DNA from 4 places in the Thermanaeromonas toyohensis ToBE genome. Region 2 is predicted to be linked to each of the others. Evidence: riboswitches for the same ligand, from Rfam matches in the RefSeq annotation. Region 2 holds a riboswitch; each other region holds the start of a gene.
What was found. A riboswitch is a leader RNA that binds a small molecule or an ion and turns the genes downstream of it on or off. The one in region 2 is predicted to bind cyclic di-GMP.
Positions count from the first base shown of each region.

Region 1: it holds a riboswitch for cyclic di-GMP, as region 2 does, so the genes downstream of both, B9A14_RS00070 (HD-GYP domain-containing protein) here and B9A14_RS12365 (type II secretion system F family protein) in region 2, are expected to answer to the same signal.
Region 3: it holds a riboswitch for cyclic di-GMP, as region 2 does, so the genes downstream of both, B9A14_RS04680 (methyl-accepting chemotaxis protein) here and B9A14_RS12365 (type II secretion system F family protein) in region 2, are expected to answer to the same signal.
Region 4: it holds a riboswitch for cyclic di-GMP, as region 2 does, so the genes downstream of both, B9A14_RS10050 (methyl-accepting chemotaxis protein) here and B9A14_RS12365 (type II secretion system F family protein) in region 2, are expected to answer to the same signal.

Region 1 is NZ_LT838272.1:13,543-18,452, forward strand. Features, by position in the region: gene pnpS (two-component system histidine kinase PnpS) at 1-1,078, shown strand, start outside; gene B9A14_RS00065 (AbrB/MazE/SpoVT family DNA-binding domain-containing protein) at 1,056-1,409, shown strand; cyclic di-GMP riboswitch class I at 1,472-1,585, shown strand; gene B9A14_RS00070 (HD-GYP domain-containing protein) at 1,677-2,312, shown strand; gene B9A14_RS00075 (phosphatase) at 3,009-3,749, shown strand; gene radA (DNA repair protein RadA) at 3,765-4,910, shown strand, end outside.
Region 2 is NZ_LT838272.1:2,384,597-2,389,506, forward strand. Features, by position in the region: gene B9A14_RS12345 (type IV pilus modification PilV family protein) at 1-213, opposite strand, end outside; gene B9A14_RS12350 (GspH/FimT family pseudopilin) at 222-710, opposite strand; gene B9A14_RS12355 (prepilin peptidase) at 754-1,503, opposite strand; gene B9A14_RS12360 (type II secretion system protein GspG) at 1,572-2,054, opposite strand; gene B9A14_RS12365 (type II secretion system F family protein) at 2,138-3,361, opposite strand; cyclic di-GMP riboswitch class I at 3,400-3,488, opposite strand; gene B9A14_RS12370 (type IV pilus twitching motility protein PilT) at 3,512-4,555, opposite strand; gene B9A14_RS12375 (GspE/PulE family protein) at 4,557-4,910, opposite strand, start outside.
Region 3 is NZ_LT838272.1:961,547-966,456, forward strand. Features, by position in the region: gene B9A14_RS04670 (amino acid permease) at 1-72, opposite strand, end outside; gene B9A14_RS04675 (M1 family aminopeptidase) at 352-1,764, shown strand; cyclic di-GMP riboswitch class I at 1,844-1,934, shown strand; gene B9A14_RS04680 (methyl-accepting chemotaxis protein) at 2,011-3,774, shown strand; gene B9A14_RS04685 (DUF1540 domain-containing protein) at 3,794-3,955, opposite strand; gene B9A14_RS04690 (chemotaxis protein CheW) at 4,108-4,575, shown strand; gene B9A14_RS04695 (chemotaxis protein CheA) at 4,572-4,910, shown strand, end outside.
Region 4 is NZ_LT838272.1:1,940,447-1,945,356, forward strand. Features, by position in the region: gene B9A14_RS10045 (chemotaxis protein CheW) at 1-827, opposite strand, end outside; gene B9A14_RS10050 (methyl-accepting chemotaxis protein) at 858-2,801, opposite strand; cyclic di-GMP riboswitch class I at 2,938-3,025, opposite strand; gene B9A14_RS10055 (FapA family protein) at 3,221-4,910, opposite strand, start outside.

The DNA of each region.
Region 1 (4,910 bases), 960 kb from region 2:
GGAGATTTCGGGTGAAAGGAATAAAATTAAGGCTATATTAGCTAGTCTTACGGATGCCGTAGTGGCAGTGGACCAGGTGGGCCGGGTGATGTTTGTGAACCCTGCAGCAGAAGAGATGCTTAAGAAAAGAGAGGACGAGGTGGTGCGCAAGTATCTTCTGGAGGTGATCCGTAACCATGAGATGGATAGCCTCGCCAAGGATATTTTGGATAAAGGGGAGACACGGGAGGCTGAACTTCGTTTATTTCCAACCTCTTCCCGGGTATTTAAAGTCCACGGTGCTCCCATAACTACTGAACAGGGCAGGATAGTAGGGGCAGTTCTTTCCATCCGGGATATTACGGAACTGAGGCGTTTGGAACAGATGCGCACTGAATTTGTGGCCAATGTATCCCACGAGCTTAGAACCCCCTTGACTTCTATCCGGGGTTTTGTAGAGACCTTGCTAGAAGGGGCCCTGGAGGATGAGAAGATAAGCCGCCGCTTTTTAACCATCATAAATAGTGAGGCCCAGCGTTTGCAGCAGTTAATAGAGGATCTCCTCACCCTTTCCCGGCTTGAACACCAGAAACCAGAAAAGGTGGTTAAGGGAGCCTCTCTAAAGGAAACCTTAAGCCGGGTCCTGGAGGTGGTAGGGCCCCTGGCACAGGACAAAGGAGTGGAACTTAAAGTAGAACTTCCTCCCGACCTTCCCCTTTTGAAGTTCCCGGAAAACTTTCTAGAACAGGTTCTCCTTAACCTTTTAGATAACGGGATCAAATATACTCCGAGGGGTGGTTCGGTAACTGTAGCTGCAGAGCGGGAAGGATCTAAGATACGGGTGGAGGTGCGGGATACCGGCATAGGGATCCCGAAGGAAAGCTTGCCTCGGGTCTTTGAACGGTTTTACCGGGTGGATAAGGCCCGTTCCCGGGAACTTGGGGGTACAGGCTTGGGGTTATCTATTGTAAAGCATATGGTAGAATCCCATGGTGGGACGGTAGGAGTCCATAGTCAAGTAGGGCAAGGTAGTACCTTTTACTTTATACTCCCTATAGCCGAAGGGGAGGAAGGGGGTGAAGGAGTTACGAGAAGGTAAGGTAGTGGGGACTTTAGGAGGGTCCCGGGAGATAGTTTACCGTCGGGTGGTGGATGAGAAGGGTAGGGTTACTTTACCCACTGAAATGAGGCAGCAACTAGAGATCCGGGCGGGGGAAGAAGTAGAGTTTCTCCTCCGGGAGGACGGACAGTGGTATATCCGCAAGGGATTCCCCCAGCGGGCTTGCACTTTTTGCGGTTGTGAGGTGGATTTAATACAGGTTTGGGGGCAGACCCTCTGTCGCCGCTGCGCTAAAAAATATCTGTATCTTTTAGCCCGGGAGCTAGAACTGGATATTTTTGTGGGAAAGAGTGGGAATCTACCAGATTAAGGAGGATTTTGGCTAACGGCGTCGAACAAATTTACCACCACAAAAAAAATCTCGAAATAAGAGCTGCTTCAGGGTAAACCTGTCGAAAGGCAGGGGCACAAAGCCATGGGTCTAAGGCTTTTCCCTTTAAGGGGTTAGCTCCTCTAAAGGGAGGCTATGATCGCCAGGCTGCCAGCTCTTAAGGGGTATAAGTGACCCTGGCGAGCCTTGCTCTGAAGCAAGGTTATTTTGTTTTATTAAAAAGAATTTAAGAGAGGATGTCCTTAAGTGGACGCCTACGCCGTTAGCGCATTGCTTGAGGATTTGTTTAGACATTCGCGCCTCACTTACTACCATTGCCTGCATGTAGCCGTTACTGCTCGCCAGGTAGCCATGGAGCTTGGATTAGAGTACCAAGAAGTGGAGAAGATTTTTTTAGGCGCTCTATTTCACGATATCGGCAAACTCAAAATTCCCCGGGCTATATTACATAAGAAGGGTCAGCTTACCCCTGCGGAGTGGGAAAAGATGTATAAACACCCGGAGGAAGGGTGCCACCTTCTACCGGATACCTTTCCTTGGCAGCCTATTAAGGAAATAATCCTTTACCACCATGAAAGATGGGATGGTAGGGGTTATTATGGGCTATCCCGCACGAAGATACCCCTAGGAGCTAGGATAATAGCCCTGGCTGATGCCTTTGACGCCATGACCTCACGGCGGCCTTACCAAGAAGCCCGCGGCTTAAGCGCAGCCCTGCGGGAGCTAGAGGAATGTAGTGGTAGCCAATTTGATCCTCAAGTTGTAGAGGCCTTTTTTTCCCTTACTGCAGGGTTCCTTAAGGGCCGGCAGGTCTTAAGACCGGAAAAAATTAATCTGATCTTAAACGTAACAACACGGAAACTTAACAGTAATGAGTTATGATATCAATGAACAGCCCGCTAGCCCTTTACTACAAGCGTCCTCTGACCTCCTTTTTTATATAAACCTTAAGCTTAGCCCAGAGATTTCTCTGGGCGTTTTTTTACCTTGCCAAAACAAAAGCAAAGAAGGCCGCGATCTTGCGGCCTTCCTTTTAAAGAGCCCATAAGGACCTTAACACCGGCTAACACACATCCCTACAGAGCCCATACCAGCCTTTCGGCGGGTATAGACCCTTACGGAACCTATGCTAACCTTAGCTCGACAATTTAAAGTACCTGAGAAGCCGAACAAGGTCTCTCGATCTTGTTCGACCTCTAGCCTTTAAAGGTTGCCTGCGGCACCTTAAATTGTCTTAGCTCGACCAAGGATCATCCTTGCCGACCTGCCCCTAATCCTTCGGACTAGGGGCAAGCCTTGACGGACTTATCCTTGATCTTCCCGCCAGCCGGTACCGAGCCTTTTTGACCCGGTACCGACCTTTGGCCGGAGATGGCCGAGCCCTTGCGGACCCGGCCATCTCCTGGGCTCGGCCCTTATGGACCCTGACGCTATTATTATTACCCGGAGCATAGGATAATATTTATTCTAAAGCAAAATCTCTTTGCTAAATTTTTGTTAAACAGAAGGACAAGGTATTGTCTTTGCGCTATACTTGTAGATAGAAAATCGCATTTAAAAGTAAAGGAGCGGAAAAAGATGTATTGCGAGGCCGATCTTCATACCCACACTATAGCCAGCGGCCACGCTTATAGCACAGTTAAGGAGCTTGCGGAAGCAGCCCAGGCCAAGGGGTTAAAAATGATAGCCATCACCGATCACGGCCTGGCTATGCCCGGAGGACCCCATGAATATTATTTCCACAATTTAATTTCGTTACCCCGTAAAATAGGGGAAGTAGAGATATTAAGGGGGGTAGAGGCTAATATTATCGATGAAGAAGGCCACTTGGATATACCGGAAAACCTTTTAGAAAAGCTCGATATAGTGCTCGCTGGCTTTCATGTAGCTACAGGCTTTGATGGCCGTTCCCAAGAAGAATACACCCGTGCAGCTTTGGCTGTCTTGGCCAATCCCCACGTACATGTTCTGGTCCATCCAGGGAATCCGGATTTTCCCTTGGATCTGGAGGCTATCGCCCAGGCCGCAGCAGCTAACCGTAAGGCCCTAGAATTTAACAATAATTCCTTTTTCTATAGTCGCCCGGGGAGCCTACCCCGTTGCCAACTCTTGGCCCAGTTAGCTAAGAAATATAAGGCTCCTGTAGTATTATCTAGCGATGCCCATGTATTTACGGCTGTGGGTAATTTCATGCGGGCCTGGCAGGTAGTGCGGGGTGCAGGAATAAACGAGGACCAGATACTTAACCTTACGGTTACCAGGGTAAAGGAATTTTTAGGCTGGCACCGGCGTCGGCCGCGGGCTGGACAGGGCGCCTAAAGGGGGATGTCCGTACTGGCCAAGGTAAAGGTTAAATTTATCTGCCAGGTTTGTGGTTATGAAAGCGCAAGCTGGCTTGGGCGTTGCCCGGCCTGTGGGTCTTGGGATACGCTGGTCCCGGAAACGCAGCCTATAACTTCACGTATGGGCCTTAAAGGTAGTCCCCAACCGGTAGGTACACCTCCTGTGGCTTTGACGGAGGCCCCGCGACTAGAGGGTGAGCGCCTCTGTACTGGCCTTAAAGAATGGGATCGTGTCTTAGGCGGGGGTTTAGTACCCGGTTCCCTGGTCCTGGTGGGAGGCGCGCCTGGGATAGGGAAATCTACCCTCCTTCTGCAGCTGGCTTATGCTGTAGCTAACCAGTGGGGGCCAGTGCTTTACGTTTCCGGGGAGGAGTCTTTAGCCCAAACCCGCCTACGGGCTGAACGCCTGGGGACGCTATCTTCTTCCATTTATTTGCTTTCCGAAACCAGCGTCCCGGCTATCCTGGAACAGGCAGAAATGTTAAAGCCTGTGCTTTTGATTGTGGATTCCATCCAGACGGTCTTTATCCCGGAAATACCAGTGGCCCCTGGAAGCGTCTCCCAGGTGCGCGAAAGTGCTGCTGCTTTCCTTAGGGCAGCTAAAATGGGAGGCCCTGCTATAATCTTGATAGGACATATAACTAAAGATGGGTTGCTGGCTGGCCCTAAGGTTCTAGAACACCTTGTGGATTGTGTTTTGTATTTAGATGGGGAGGGCTTGCAGGCGTACCGGCTTCTAAGGGCAGTAAAAAATCGGTTTGGTTCTACTAATGAGATAGGGGTTTTTGCCATGACCTCCCAGGGCCTCATGGAAGTCCCTAACCCTTCGGAAATACTTTTGGCCGAGCGCCCCTGGGGGGTAGCCGGGTCAGTGGTTACAGCCTGCCTGGAAGGTACCCGGCCCTTACTCCTGGAGATACAGGCCCTGGTGAGCCGGACAAGTTTTGGGCATCCCCGGCGCTTGACCACAGGGTTAGATTATAACCGAGCTTCCCTCTTGATCGCTGTATTGGAAAAGAGGGCCCAGCTCCCCTTGGGTCTGTGCGATATTTACCTCAATGTAGCTGGGGGAATAAGCATCGATGAGCCAGCGGCTGATCTTGCTGTTTGCCTAGCTATAGCCTCAAGTTTAAAGGAG
Region 2 (4,910 bases):
GCCCGGTTCGTTCCGCACTTCTTCAAAGGGCTTCTTCTTAATTTCTTCTATTTTGCCTTGCGCTAGCATTAGAGCCGTTACGTCCTCCTGAGATGAAGCAGACCAACGTGTAGCCAAGACCAGATAATCTACTAGAGGCACTAGGGCCACCAGTAAAATGGCCACGCTTACCACCACTTCTAAAAGTGTAAACCCGCGCTCAAGTTTACTCATAAGACCGATTACCGCACCTCCCAGCTATCTGGCGGTGAGCTGCTCACCCGGACCCTGCCTGTAACAGAAGCCACAATAACGTAAAGAAACCGGCCAGAAACCATATCCTGTAAGGTGACCGTGCCTCCTGTAGGATAAGGCGTACCTTTGGCCGTGAAACTGAGGTAGTTATTATTAAAAGTGGTGGCCACGATCTGCACGGTGGGTGGTAATACCACCCGTTTTATAACCCTGGGGGAAACCCCCTCAGCTTTCCGCACTTCGTAATAGTTGCCACCTGCGGCAAAAAACACGCCGTAGTAACTGCTCTCCTCATTAAGGGCCGTTTGCTGGGCTTCGCGTAGATCCTGGGCTAGCTGTTCGGCAGCTACCTTAAGGCGGTAATAAGCCAGGGGCTTGCTAAGAGAAGGAAGGCTTATGCTTAGCACTATGCCCATCAGGGCCACAACTAAAGCTATTTCCACTAGAGTAAAGCCTTCGCTCGCCTTTTTGGTCAAGATAGCTGCCCCTGCCTTTCTAGTACCCTAAGAATACTGCCGTTCAGCCGATCCAAAAGCGGCTTAAATACCAGTACAGGATGGAAGGACCCCCAAAAAAGGCTATGCAAGCGCCTGCACTTAAAAAAGGGGCTAAGGGCAAAGGATCTTTGCGCCCCTTTATCCGGGCTGCCAGCAAGAAAAATCCGACGGTCCCAGCCAGAAATAGTCCCAAAAGAACAGCCAAAAACCCCAGAGGCCAACCCAGAAACAGCCCCAGCACCGCGGCCAGCTTTATATCACCACCACCCACATTGCCCCTGCTGACTATGTTTAGGAGTAACAACAGGCCGCCTGCCGAAAGGGCCCCCAGGAGCCCTGACCCAATTGTTATTTCAATATTCGACAGCAAGAATCCTCCTCCGATAACCAGGGCAGTAAAAATAAGGCGATTGGGTATCAAATAATACTCCGTGTCGATAAAAGAGGCAGCGATCAGTATAGAGGCCAGGCAAAGGTATTTGAACAATACTAGGCTAAACCCCAGGCGGAAAAAGAGCGCGGCAAAAACCGCGCCCGTCAAAAACTCCACCAGAGGATATCTTAAAGAGATTCTCTCACGACAGTAGCGGCAGCGACCTCGTAGAATTACGTAGCTAAATAAAGGTATTAAATCGTACCAGGCCAGGACCGTTTTACATTTTGGACAGTATGAGCGACCGAAAACTACTGTTTCTCCTCTTGGCAAGCGATGTATCACAACATTGAGGAAGCTGCCGATGAGGAGACCTGAAAAAAATCCCAGTACAAGCACTTTTTAGCTCCTCTTGAAACTTTATCGGGTTCTCTTATTCGATTACCCTAGGTACACCCAAATTAACTTTATTGTGGTGGTAGGCTGTCATAAGAAGTATACCCAGTCGTAACATAAGTCCCCACAGACGGAGCAGAACTTTCCGTTACAAATATGTCATCATTAGTTCCTGCATTCCCATCAGGCCCATTGCTAGCAAGTATGAACTTTTTCTTGCCCGATGTATCAACATAATAACTATAAGCGTTACCCCACGGATCGCTCAGGTTAGTCCACTGAATTCCGCCGGCGTTAAGAGCAGCCTGCAGCTGAGCTTGAGTGTACGGATATTTAGCCTTGCCATTCTTATCATCCATAGCCCATGTTTCAATTAGAGTCTTCATTGCCTGTAGTTCAGCTTGCGCTCTACTTGTCCTTGCTCTATCAGTTTGTTTCATAAACTGGGGCAAAACAATAGCCACTAAAATACCGATTATCACTACAACGACCATTAACTCAACTAAGGTGAAACCTTTTTCACTCTTTAAAGACTTTCTCAACCTACTTAGCATACGATCGTATCCTCCTCCCCTTCTTTTTTAAGCTAATCCATTTAGCGGGGGTCTATAAACCCTAATTATTTTGTTTTCCCCCATCACCTCACGCTTCCTACCACCTGGAATACCGGCAGTAGGACGGATATTACAATCAACCCCACCACAGCGCCCAGGCCAATAATTAAGAAGGGCTCGATAAGGGAAGAAAGACGGCTGGCCATCTCGCCTACTTCGCGGTCGTAGAAAGCGGCAAGCCTTGCCAGCAGGGCGTCTAGAGTACCTGTTTCTTCGCCTACGGTAACCATCTCTACTACCATAGGCGGGAAAACACCGCTTTCCGCCAGGGGCGAGGCTATACTCTTCCCATCCCTTACCTGCTCCTGGGCCAGGGCTAAAGCCTCAGCTACTATGCGATTCCCTACTGTCCGCTCTACCACCTCCAAAGCCTCTAAGATAGGTACTCCGCTGTACAGCAGGGTTCCCAGGGTACGGCTAAACTGGGAAAGTAAAGCTTGGTGTTTTAAGCGTCCGAATACTGGAAGGCGCAATATAACTTTATCCAGGGCGTAGCGCACTTTCTCCCTTTTAGCCCACCACCAGATTAGATAGCCTAAAGCTATTCCTACTACCACAAACATAAACCACCAACGTCTTAAAAATTGGCTTAATCCTAATACCATTCTGGTGGGCCAGGGTAGGGGTACGCCCAGGTTACCGATTATATTGCTAAACATAGGCAAGACAAAAGTGAGCATAAAAGCTATGGAAGCTAAAGAAACCATAAAGACAATAAAGGGATAGGTCATAGCTGATTTAATCTTTTCTGCTATTTCGTGTTCCCGCTCAAAATGCTCGGCTAATCGTATTAGTGTTTCATCGAGGGCGCCGCTGATCTCTCCTGCCTCTACGGAGTAGACCATTATAGCTGGAAATACCTTGGGTGACTTGCTTAAAGCCTGGTGCAACATCTCCCCTTGCTGTAAATCTTCCAGTACCTTATCTATACTTTCTTTTAAAAAGCGGTTATCCGCCTGCCTGCTTAAGGTTCTTAAAGCATTGATAATGGGGATACCCGCCGACAGCATAGTGCCCAGCTGGCGGCAAAACAGGGCCAAATCCCTACGGCTAACTCGTTTTAGAAGGAAAAATCTCAAATAATCTAACCCTAAGTTGATCTCCAGCTCGCTTCTTACAGGCCGTAGTTCGGTTATAAAAAGACCCTGATTCCTTAACTGGCGGCCGGCCAGCTGCTCGCTCTCCGCTTCAATGATGCCTTTGATAAGGTTTCCGCTAGTATCCCTGGCTTTGTACCTGAACCTCATAATAAAAAGTGCCGGCACTCCAGGAAAAGCTTAACTCTCCCGGCAGCCCGGCGACCATAGGCTTCTTACCACCCTTAGGCCCGTAGCTTTGCGCCCCCGGCTTTCGCCGGGTTTGCCCTTAAACAGGGATATTCTTCTAATTCGCCAAAATCACCCAAAATCCTGCTGATTTATATAATCAGGGCTAATTATTCCTCTGGCGGCCAGGTTCCTTAAAGCCATTTCCATGGTCTGCATACCGAAACGACCGCCTGTTTGCATCACGGAAATAATCTGGTGGGTCTTACCTTCGCGGATGAGATTGCGCACTGCAGGAGTAGCTATAAGTATTTCTACTGCTACTACCCGTCCCTGGCCATCAGCCCGGGGCAAAAGTTGTTGGGTAATAACACCTACTAAGGTATCGGCTAGCTGGATCCTGATCTGACCCTGCTGATGGGGCGGGAAGACATCTATAATGCGGTCGATACTCTGGACCGCGCTACTGGTATGTAGGGTAGCCAGAACCAAGTGCCCTGTCTCTGCGGCTGTAATAGCCGTAGCCACTGTCTCCAAATCCCGCATCTCACCTACCAAAATAACATCCGGGTCCTGGCGCAGGGCAGCCCTTAAGGCGCTGGCAAAGGAAGGGGAATCGCTCCCTATCTCGCGCTGGTTCACTATGCTTTTCTTGTGCTGATGCAAATATTCTATAGGATCTTCTAAAGTAATGATATGACAACTCCGGCGCTGGTTTATACGATCGATCATGGCCGCCAGGGTAGTGCTCTTACCGCTCCCGGTAGGCCCGGTAACTAGGACTAATCCGTGGAGTTGGTCAGCTAGCTCCCCTACCACTGGAGGCAAGCCTAGCTCTTCTAAAGTGGGAATAATAGTATTCACCAACCGGATAGCGGCCCCTACACTTCCCCGCTGGTAGAATACGTTGACTCGAAAGCGGCCCAGGCCAGGGAGCGAATAAGCCAAATCCAACTCCTTACGATTCTGGAATTCCTCCCACCTGGGCCCCAAAATTTGTTTAGCCAGCGCCTCTAAAACAGAAGCCGTAAGTATGGGCCATTGTTTCTGGGGTTCCAGCCTCCCTATCCGCCGGAACACAGGAGGTAGCCCCACTGTAAGATGTACGTCTGAGGCGCCCCTTTGGACTGCCTCTTTTAAAATTTCTTCTAGCTTCACCAGAATCACCTGGCTCATCTTAAAATCCACCTAGGGAAACGCGGATAACTTCCTCTACCGTGGTCAAACCCTGGCTGGCTTTAAGGAGACCGTCTTCGCGTAAGGTGACCATGCCTCCAGCAACGGCCGCTTTCTTAATCTCTGTAGCTGGCGCCTTGGCGGCCACAAGGGTGCGTATCTCCTCGTTCATCACCAGGACCTCCTGGATGGCGGTCCGTCCCTGGTAACCTGTATAGTTGCAATCCTGGCACCCACGCCCGCGGTAAAAAATGCGGCCCTCCCCTTCCTCTCCCAGAAAAGCATAAAGACTTGTGCTCTGTTCCGGCGCGTAAGGTTCCTTGCACCGTGGGCAAATGAGGCGTACTAACCGCTG
Region 3 (4,910 bases), 1.4 Mb from region 2:
AAGTTTTTCCTGATCCCGCGCTTCATTTAAAAGATCCTTAATAGGTTTAGTACGCCAAAGGTTAAATTTCACCAGGCCTCGCCTTTCCCAAAATCTTTAGTTTTAGTATGCGCTTAAGGATAAAGCCTATACTTTGGGGCAGGAGAAGCTATTTTTTTGTCGAATTTTTCCTAGGGAAGCTCCATGAGACAAAAAAGATGGTTTTTTTTAGTTTTCTTAGTACCTGTTGTGTTTTCTTTTTATTGGTTGGTCTTCCGGCCTTGGTCCGTACCTATAGGCTCACCCCCGGAGGTTCTCTACGATCAGGTGGTCCTGGATCCTCCCCCTATAAAATGGGGAGGGAAGATATGGGTGCCAGTTAACGAGTTTGGTCTCGTGGCCCAAGGTCCTAGTGGTTATCTACCTTTATCGCAGGTTATGCCAGCTTTGGGCCGGTCTCCTTCTGGGGGGCACGGCGAAGGAATACGGCTTCCTCTATGGGGTAGCGGATCTAAAAAGGATTCCCATTACCGTTATTATCCAGTATATCAAATAAAAGCTAGGTTAGAGCCAGAAAAGCGGATTATAGTAGGGCACCTTGTCTTGGCCTACCAGAATCCTTACTTTTACCCCCTTTATGACCTCCTCTTTAACCTACCTTCCAATGGCTGGCCGGGGAGTGAAAATACCCTTACTATCCAGAGGATCGTCCTCAATAATAAACCTGCTTCTTTTATAGTGAAGAAAAGCAGGTTGGAAGTATTCCTTCACCGACCCTTGGCTTCTGGAGAGACTTTAAAAGTGGAAATATCTTTTACTACTTATTTACCCCAGCGTCCGGCTCGTTTAGGTGTGTGGGAGGATACTTTTATGGTTTCAGGATGGTATCCTATCTTAAGCCCCCGGGAAAAAGGAGCTTGGCGCGGTATGGCGGAGGGAATAGCTTGGGGTGATCCTTATTTTGCCGATTCCGCCTATTATAATGTAGAGCTGGAATTACCACCTTCCTTAATGGTTAGGGCCAGCGGGCGAACTACTGGAGGGGAGCAAAGAGGAGAGCGAGTCTTATGGACTTTTATGAGCGAAAAACCCATTCGCGAGTTTGCCTTTGTCCTTGCGCCAGGCTGGAAGCAAGCATACGCTCAAATAGACCAAACTTTAATAACCCTGGCCTTTCGCAATCAGCTCCCCACTTCTACCTTGGATATAGCGATGGGGGCCTTCGCTTTTTTTAAGGAGTACTGGGGCCCTTACCCCTACTCTTACTTAAACCTCGTTGAGGTACCCTTGGAGGGCCTTTCGGGGATGGAGTACCCAGGACTAGTTTTTTTAAGCACCCGTAAAGGTTATACTCCTCCGGTTATTGTACATGAGGTTGCTCACCAGTGGTGGTATAATTTGGTAGGCAATGATACTATTTCTTCATCGTGGATAGATGAAGGGCTGGCGGAATATAGTACTCTCCTTTACTATCGGGTACACGATCCCGTTTTATATAGGCAACTTAAGGAGGACATAATAGCTGAAGCAGGGGAAACCTTAAATTTAGAGGAACTTTCAGAGGCATTAAATCGAGAGCTTAAAAGTTTTACTTCCGAAAAGGATTATCGCCAGGTGACTTACCGTCAAGGGACGGTTTATTGGTTAAAGATGGAAGAGAAGATGGGGGTAAAAACTTTACAAGAAGCCTTACGCTATATTCAGGAATATTATCGCTTTGAACGTATAGAGGCCCCGTGGTTGGAAGGCATTCTGAATTTCTATATCCAGCATAAAGGGAAGTAAATTGGAAAAAATATCTTGTCGAGGTAAGGCCTGTAGAGTATAATTAAGGCGAATAATGGAAGATAAAGTGCATAAGATGCCCCGACAAGGGCAAACCCATCGAAAGGTGGGGGCGCAAAGCTATAGGGTCTAAGGCCAGATGTTTCTGGCTATGACAGCCAGCTGCCGTGGGTGGAACGGGGCTACCCATTAAAATAGGAGTAGCCCTTTAAATTTGCAGAACTTAAGGGGCAGGAGGTACGGGGTATGCGGTTTCCCAGATTTCGGAGGGGGGAGGGCAAAAAACGAGCCTTTTCCCTCCCGGTGGGTATTTTTAACTTTGGTGCCGTAAAGCTAGGTGCCAAAATCATGGGGGGTTTCCTTTTAGTTATAGCTGTTTTTGTGGCTGTGGTAGTGATTGTGGATATAAATCTTCAACGTATTGAACATGCTGCCCGGAAAGTTTTACTCCTCCAGAAGCAAGACCAGCTTTTTACTACCATGTCCTTATCTATCTGGGAAGGTTATAGGCGCGCAACCGATTACATAATTAATGGATCCCAGACCCATGCTTTAAGCTTTGAGGAAGCTCTCCAACGTTTCAATAAAGCTAAAGAAGAATTGGAAGGCCAACAGCTAGACAGCCAGACCCAGGGCTTTGTGTCCGCCATGGCCATGGCTGCTAAAAGCTTTACGGAGACCTTTAAAGGAAACATTTTAAAAGCTAGCCAGCAGGACCGGATGCTTGCTTTGCCCATCTTAAGCTTTCAGATGGGGGCAGCGGTGGATAATATTAACAATATCGGTAGCCATGTTCAAAAAGAGATGACGCTTCAGCGTGAAAACGCCAAGTCAGAGCTGGAATGGGCACTGACCTATGCTAAAAGCACTCTATATTCGGGCTTAAGTTTAGCCTTTATATTAGGAATGCTGGTGGCCTTGATATTTAGCCGTATGGTGGGACGTCCTATAGCTAATCTTGTAGCCTATGCTAAGCGAATTGCAGCGGGAGATTTAACGGCAGCCGAGATAAAAGTAAGATCCCGGGATGAGCTAGGACAGTTAAGCCAGGCCTTTAGTGTTATGGGACAGAGTTTGCGCCAACTTATTGGGCGGGTTAGGGAGATGGCAGGGGAAGTGGCAGGCTTAAGCCAGGATTTAGCCCAAATGTCTCAGGAATTAGGAGAATCCGCCCGGCAGGTAGCTTTAACGGCCCAGGAGATGGCCCGGGGTGCTGAACACCAAGCCCAGCAGGTCACCCAAACGGCCACAGCTATAGAAGCTCAAGCTGCGCGGGTAGAAAGGGTACATCAGCAAGCTGAAGATATGGCCCGGGCCTCCCAGTTGGTGGCGGAGAAGACATCTGAAGGTGCTCGTACGGTGGAAGAAGCTAACCAGCAGATGGAGGCCATTTCCCAGCGCATGGAGGCCCTGGCCCAGGTGGTGGAAACATTAGGAGAACGGTCCCAACAGATAGGTCAAATTGTAGGGGTCATCTCTGGCATCGCCGAACAGACCAATCTTTTAGCCCTGAATGCGGCTATTGAAGCGGCCAGGGCAGGGGAGCAGGGTCGCGGTTTCGCCGTGGTAGCTGATGAGGTAAGGAAGTTAGCCGAGCAGTCCGCCCAGGCTAGTGATCAGATAGTGGGCCTCATAAAGGAGATACAAAAGGAAACAGGTCGGGTAGTGGCCGGGATGAAAGAAGGAGTCCAGGATGTGGAAAAGGGGACCGAAGTTATGCAACGCTGCGGGGAGGCTTTCAGGGCTATCGATCAGGCTGTAGGAGACCTTTTAGCCCGTATCCGAGATGTGGCAGAAAAAGCTGAAGAGATGGCCCTAGGTGCGGGTCGCATCAAGGAAGCTGCCGAGAGCCTGGCTGCGGGTACAGAAGAGACAGCGGCCGGGACGGAAGAGGTTTCTGCGGCTGCGGAGGAGCAGACGGCTTCTGTAGAAAGGATAAGTGAGGCGGCTACCAAGTTGGCCCAAGCTGCCCGTGCCCTGGAGGAAGCTGTAGGCCAATTTAAGTTATAAATGTATTCTATAAGTAAGGTTAATCCCGTTTTTTAAAGGTTTCACATTCTGTCTCGCGGTCGCTAATGGCCGAGGCATTACTAGGCGTACCTTCTACAGCTATAGTGATCTCTTGGGCTGTGCACCTGTTGCTGTCCCAATGAACACAGTTAGCTACCCGGCAATATACCTTAGTAGCCATAGCTTCTTTTCACCCAAGTATAGTATGTTCATTAATAGGCGTTATTCTGCGTTACTTTTTCGATATTAGGGATGTCATTTAGCAGGGTTTTGGAGGGGATATGGAAAAATATTATTCTTTGAGGGAGAATTCACTTTAAGGAGCGTGTCGATATGGTCCAGCTAGTAGTATTTCAGTTAGCAGGAGAGACTTATGGGGTAGATATAAACCACGTCCACGAAATAATCCGCCTCCAGCCCATCACTGAAGTTCCCCGTACTCCTGATTTTATAGAGGGGGTTATAAATTTACGTGGCCGCATTATCCCAGTGATAGATTTACATAAACGTTTTGGTTTACCTTCGGTGGAAGCTACCAATAATACCCGCATTATGGTGGTGGAAGTAGGAGGCATGACGGTAGGGATGATTGTAGATGCCGTAAATGAAGTGTTGCGTCTGCCAGAGGAAAACATTGAACCTCCTCCTCCTATTATTAAAGGGGTAGATGTGGCTTACCTTAAAGGTGTGGGTAAGTGGGAAGATAAGCTTATCATCCTCCTCGACCTAGACCGCGTTTTGCAAGAGAAAGAGCAGGAAGAGCTCAAACAAGAGTTTGCCCCTGGGGTGGCTGAAGTATGAATGGATTCAATATGTCCCAGTATTTAAGCCTTTTCTTGGATGAGGCCGAGGAGCAGCTCCAACAGCTCGATGAAGCCATAGTCCTTTTGGAGCAGGAACCTAGCAACCGCGAGCTATTAAACAAGATCTTTCGTATAGCCCATACTTTAAAGGGTTCTTCTGCCTCCATGGGCTTTGAGAAAATGGCTACCTTAACCCACCGGATGGAAAGTGTTCTGGATGCTTTACGTCAAGGTAAATTAGCGGTTACCCCTACCATTGTGGACCTCCTTTTAGCCTGTCTGGATAAGCTTAAGGAGCTTAAAAATGAGTTATCTCAGGGCCAGGAGGGGGAA
Region 4 (4,910 bases), 440 kb from region 2:
AAGACTTCAGCCACACTATCTACTACTAGTCCAACCGCCACACTTTTTCCCTTACCTACATATACAACTACAATTCTCCCGCCTGTAGCCTCACCGTTCTTAAGACCAAAGAGCTGCCTCATACTGATGAGGGGCAAGACCCGGTCCCGGAGGGATACTAGTCCAAGTACATAAGGAGGGGCATCAGGGATTACGTTCCAGGTTTCTGATAGGTGTACTATCTCTTGAACATCAGCGATATCTAAGGCGTATTCTTCTTTCCCTACCCGGAAGGTCAGAAACTGTTGCTCCTTTTCTTGGCTTTTACTTCCTTCTTCCTTCGAGCTTTGGTTCCTATGTCCTTTAGCTTCGTTAAGGAGCGCTACTCCTTCTTCATCAAGGCCTATATCTTTTAGCATTTGGTCCATCTCTAAGAGGAGGACGAGTTTACCCTCGCCCATACGTGCTGCTCTGGTAACATATCCTGCAGTATCTCCTTTTTCTCGAAATTCCTCTATAGCTTCCCTCGGTATATCTACTACCCCGTCTACTCGATCAACGATGTACCCTGCTTGCTTTCCACCTATATTAACCACTATAACACGGTTGGTTTCCATATCATCTCTTCCGCTTATGCCTAAACGCAAGCGGGTGTCATAAATTGGAAGAATATTGCCCCTTAGGTTAGCGAGCCCCCGCATATACGGGGGCGTCAGAGGTACCTTTACTACTTGGGGAACGCGGATGATCTCTTGAAGGTACTCTATACCTATCCCGAAGCTTTCCTCGCCTAAACGAAATATTACATATTGGTCAAGGCTTGTGGCTGACCCCCTGATCGCTGCCATATACCTTCCTCCTCGCTCGCCTATCCTTCGTTAACCTTGCTGGAGCTCATCCGCCAAAGCCGCAATCTCTTCTATGGCCTGGGCGAGTTCCTTCATACCTTCCGCCTGCTGCCGGCTAGCTGTGGCTGCTTCTTGGGCAGCTTTACTGGCCTCTTGAGCAGACGTGGCTATCTGCTCTACCCCTTTGGCTGTTTCTTCCACCCTTAACAGGCTTTCGTCGGCCTGCTTCTTGACTATCTGTACTCCTTCAAGCACTACTCGCATGTCAGCTTCAATGGCATCGAGGTCAGCGACTGTTTTCTGGGCTTTTTCAGCTTCTTTCTGAACAACTTCTCCGATGGTAGTAATGTCCCGGAGGACATTCATTATCTGCTCCTGGATACCTTTTACCATTTCTTTAATCTGTTCAGCGTTACGGGCACTCTCTTGGGCAAGGTTGCGGATATCTGAGGCCACCACGGCAAACCCTTTACCGTACTCTCCTGCCCTCGCCGCTTCTATAGCTCCGCTTACAGCCAGCATGTTGGTCTGGATACTTACGCTGGCAATTGTATCCACTATTTTATCTATCATCCGGGCGTTTCGCTCAAGTTGGTTGACCTTCTGTACGTTCTCAAGGTTAGTCGATGCCGCCCGTCTTATGCCTTCAATAAGCTCATTCACCCTTACTTTATTAGCAGCCAGCAGGTCATTAAGCTCCTGTGTTGCTACTTTAGACTCTTCTGCTTCCTTGGCAATTACCCCCATGGATCTTTCTATTTGTTTGATAGCACTAGAGGCTTCTTCGGAAGCCGAAGCCTGTTGCTCTGCCGACTTCGCTATTTGATTTAGAGCTGCGTTGATCTCTTCTGCTGAACGGCTGGCCTCTTCAATTGCTGAGGATAATTCTTCCGCTGCTGCTGCAAGAGACTCGGCTGATTTAACGATATCAGTTGAATGCTTAAGCGTATCAGCTAGATCTGCTAAATTATTGGTACTAGCACTTATCTCGGCCAGCGCATGGGCCTGCTGCTCAACCCCTTGTAAAGCTTGCTCAGTTGCGCTGGCTTGCTCTTCAGCAGTAGCTGCTATTTGCTCGCTTCCCTTTTGGAATTCAGCCACTGCCTTTTCTACTTCAGTAATTAGCTGTTCGATCCTAGTTGCACTCTCTACTACGTTGACTACGGAGCTAGCTATCTTCTTAAGCTCATCAGTTATAACTTTGCCCTTTTCTGTTTCACCTCTAGCTACCTCGGCTGCTTTATTAATAGCTTCCGCCACTATCCGTACATCTTCTTGCACGCTATCCACTATCTTCCGTATATCACTGGCTGCTTTCTCGGAAGTTTCTGCCAGGGTCCTTACTTCGTCGGCTACTACGGCAAAACCACGGCCGTGTTCCCCAGCCCGTGCGGCCTCAATCGCAGCATTTAGAGCCAAAAGGTTAGTTTGGTCAGCGATCCTTACGACAGTCCTAACAATCTCACCAATCTTGGCCGCTTCTTCTTCCAGCCTTGCCACCAGTCTGGCCGATTCTTCGCTTCTAGCAGCGCTATCGTCTACACCTTGGATCAGTTCTTCGATGTCTTGAGATGTGCGGTTTACTAAATCCCTTATGGCTTCACAACGGGACAGCGACTCCCGTGCCTGCTTTACAGAGATTTTCGCCGCCTCGCCAATAACCTGTATGGCAGCCAAAGACTGCTCGGTAGCACTGCTAGCCTCCTGAGCTCCGCTGGCTATTTGTTCCATAGCGCTGCGCAATTCTTCTACAGCACTTGAAGCCTGTTCAACTCCAGAAGAAAGTTGTTCTGTTGCACTAGCTATCCGCTCAGCTATCTGTTGCTGCTTGGCAAAGGTTCGAGCCTGCCTCCTGCGCGCTTCTATCTCTTTCTTATCTCCCTCCTTTACTAGTTCAGTCTTAGAAGTATCCCTATATACCCCTCGGCTGCCCGTAGGTAAAGGTTCTAATGTTTTGGTAGAGGTAATAGCCATAGGTGTTGCCTCCTTCTTAATTTTTGGTAGTTATGACTTATCTTGCTTTAAGTTAAATAAACTTAAATCTAAAATTAGGCTTAAAATAAGCTTAAAATAAAAGGGAGCACGTTTCTGCTCCCTCCTACCTCGATGCACCGGCAGCCTGGCAGCCTTAGCTTAGATCCCGCCTTAGGCCCATGACTTTGCGCCCCGCCCTTTCGAACGGTTTGCCCTTCTCGGTGCAGATAACGTACCTTTCCTGTAGCCTTCTAACTTACTCAGCCCTTATCTCTTATTTTATTTTGCTGTTATTTTATTCGACATTATGTCTAAAAATCCTCTTTTTAAGTTAAAATTATCCCTTGCATTGTTTGAAGATCAAGGAGAAATTTGTCGAAAAACCGCAGGTATTTTGGCCGCCCTGAATCCAAGCTCTTTTACCTCCAAGGTATAACATCTATTTCACCTTCCGCGTTAAGGCGAAGCCTTATTTTTCTTTCTTCCCTGGTGAAGGGATAGATTCGGACACCTATTTTTACAAAACTATTTTCATAGGCATGTTCGATAGTGACTACGCCTTTTTCCTGTACCGTGACTGTACTTTTGGCTCCGCCCCGGGTGCCCAGTTCCCTTACGTACACATCCTCTCCTGCCTTTATTTCCCCGCCTCTAAAGGCGCCATGGATTATAACCTTTTTTCCTGCTTCGATATAAGAATTGTCACAACCTATACGGCTTACAGTTACGCTTCCTGAGGCGATAATTTTGGAGTTAAGCACATAGCCCACAGTCACGTTGCCGTTTTCTGTTTTGTCCTGGATTTGAATATGGCCTAGCAATTCCATAGCCTCATTGTACAGTTCCTCTATCTCTTCGATGCTGACTATGGCAAGGGGTAGGCGTACTAACTTATACTCCATGTTATTTAAAAACCGGGTGAGGGGAGGATACTCAAAGGGGAGCTTCTTGACGTACTCTCTAAGGACCTGAATAGATGCTGGAATACCAGGATACTTCCGTTCAAGCAACAATTTGACTAAAGGGCCGATGGTGCTTCCTGTGTACTTCTCTTTAAGCTGGTTGAGGGCCAGAAATAGCTCTTCTATCTGAGATGATATCCTCTTTAGGAGGGGAAGACCGTTCCTTAGGAGAGCGAACTTCTCTCCAGCGATTATAGTTGAAGCGTGGACGTTGCCCTTGATCACTACAGAATCCTGGGCTTTGATACTGGCTCCAGAAACCGTGCCCTCTATGACGGCGCTTTCTCCCGCTTCGACCCGCATCCCCTCTAGTACATTACCCTTGACTATAATATCGCCTGCAAATATGATGTGACCAGAGGACTTATCGACGTCTTCATCGTGATGCAATACATTAATGATCTTTATCTCCATTCCTCTAGGTATATGGATGGCTACCGGCCTACCTGGTTTGGCAGCTACAACTTCTAATCCTTCCTTTGTTAATGTAGTGCCCTCCCCAGCTTTCAAGGCTACATCTTGGGGTTCGGGGGGAAGGATTATATTTCCTTTTAGATCCCGGCCAGGTTTTCCAGGTTGAGCAGGATGCTTGCGGGCGAGAACCTGGCCTGGTACGGCAGAAGTATAAACAAAACGCTGGAGCAAGTCTACTTTCTCTTCCGTAGAGCCCTCTATCTTTATTTTTTCCTCTAAACTGAAAAGGAGTTCAATTTTGGCATCTTGACCAGGTTCTGGAGGGGTACCTCTAGCTATAATTACTTCTTTCTCTTCTGGGTTGACAAACAGGCTCCTTATAGTTTCCCAATCGATACCATGTACGACACCTAGTTGTCTCAGTTTATCGGTTAATTCACCCAACGTTACCGGTGATAGAACTTCCTCAATAGGTATTCCTTCTAACCTTAAGATTCGGGCCGGAGGGGAATCTTTAAGAACATATCTGATACGGCGATAGGGTTTTAATTTTAATATCGCCACCATGTTATCCGGAGTTACTTCTAGAGACCAGCTCCCTTCACTCTCTTCTGTCAAGGTAGTAACCACCACATGGTCGTGGACAGTAACAGGGATGGGCTGGTTAATCTCGAGATATTCCCGCTCGTTTACTTGTAGTTTTACTCCCGGCCCCAGGACAACAACAGGATAA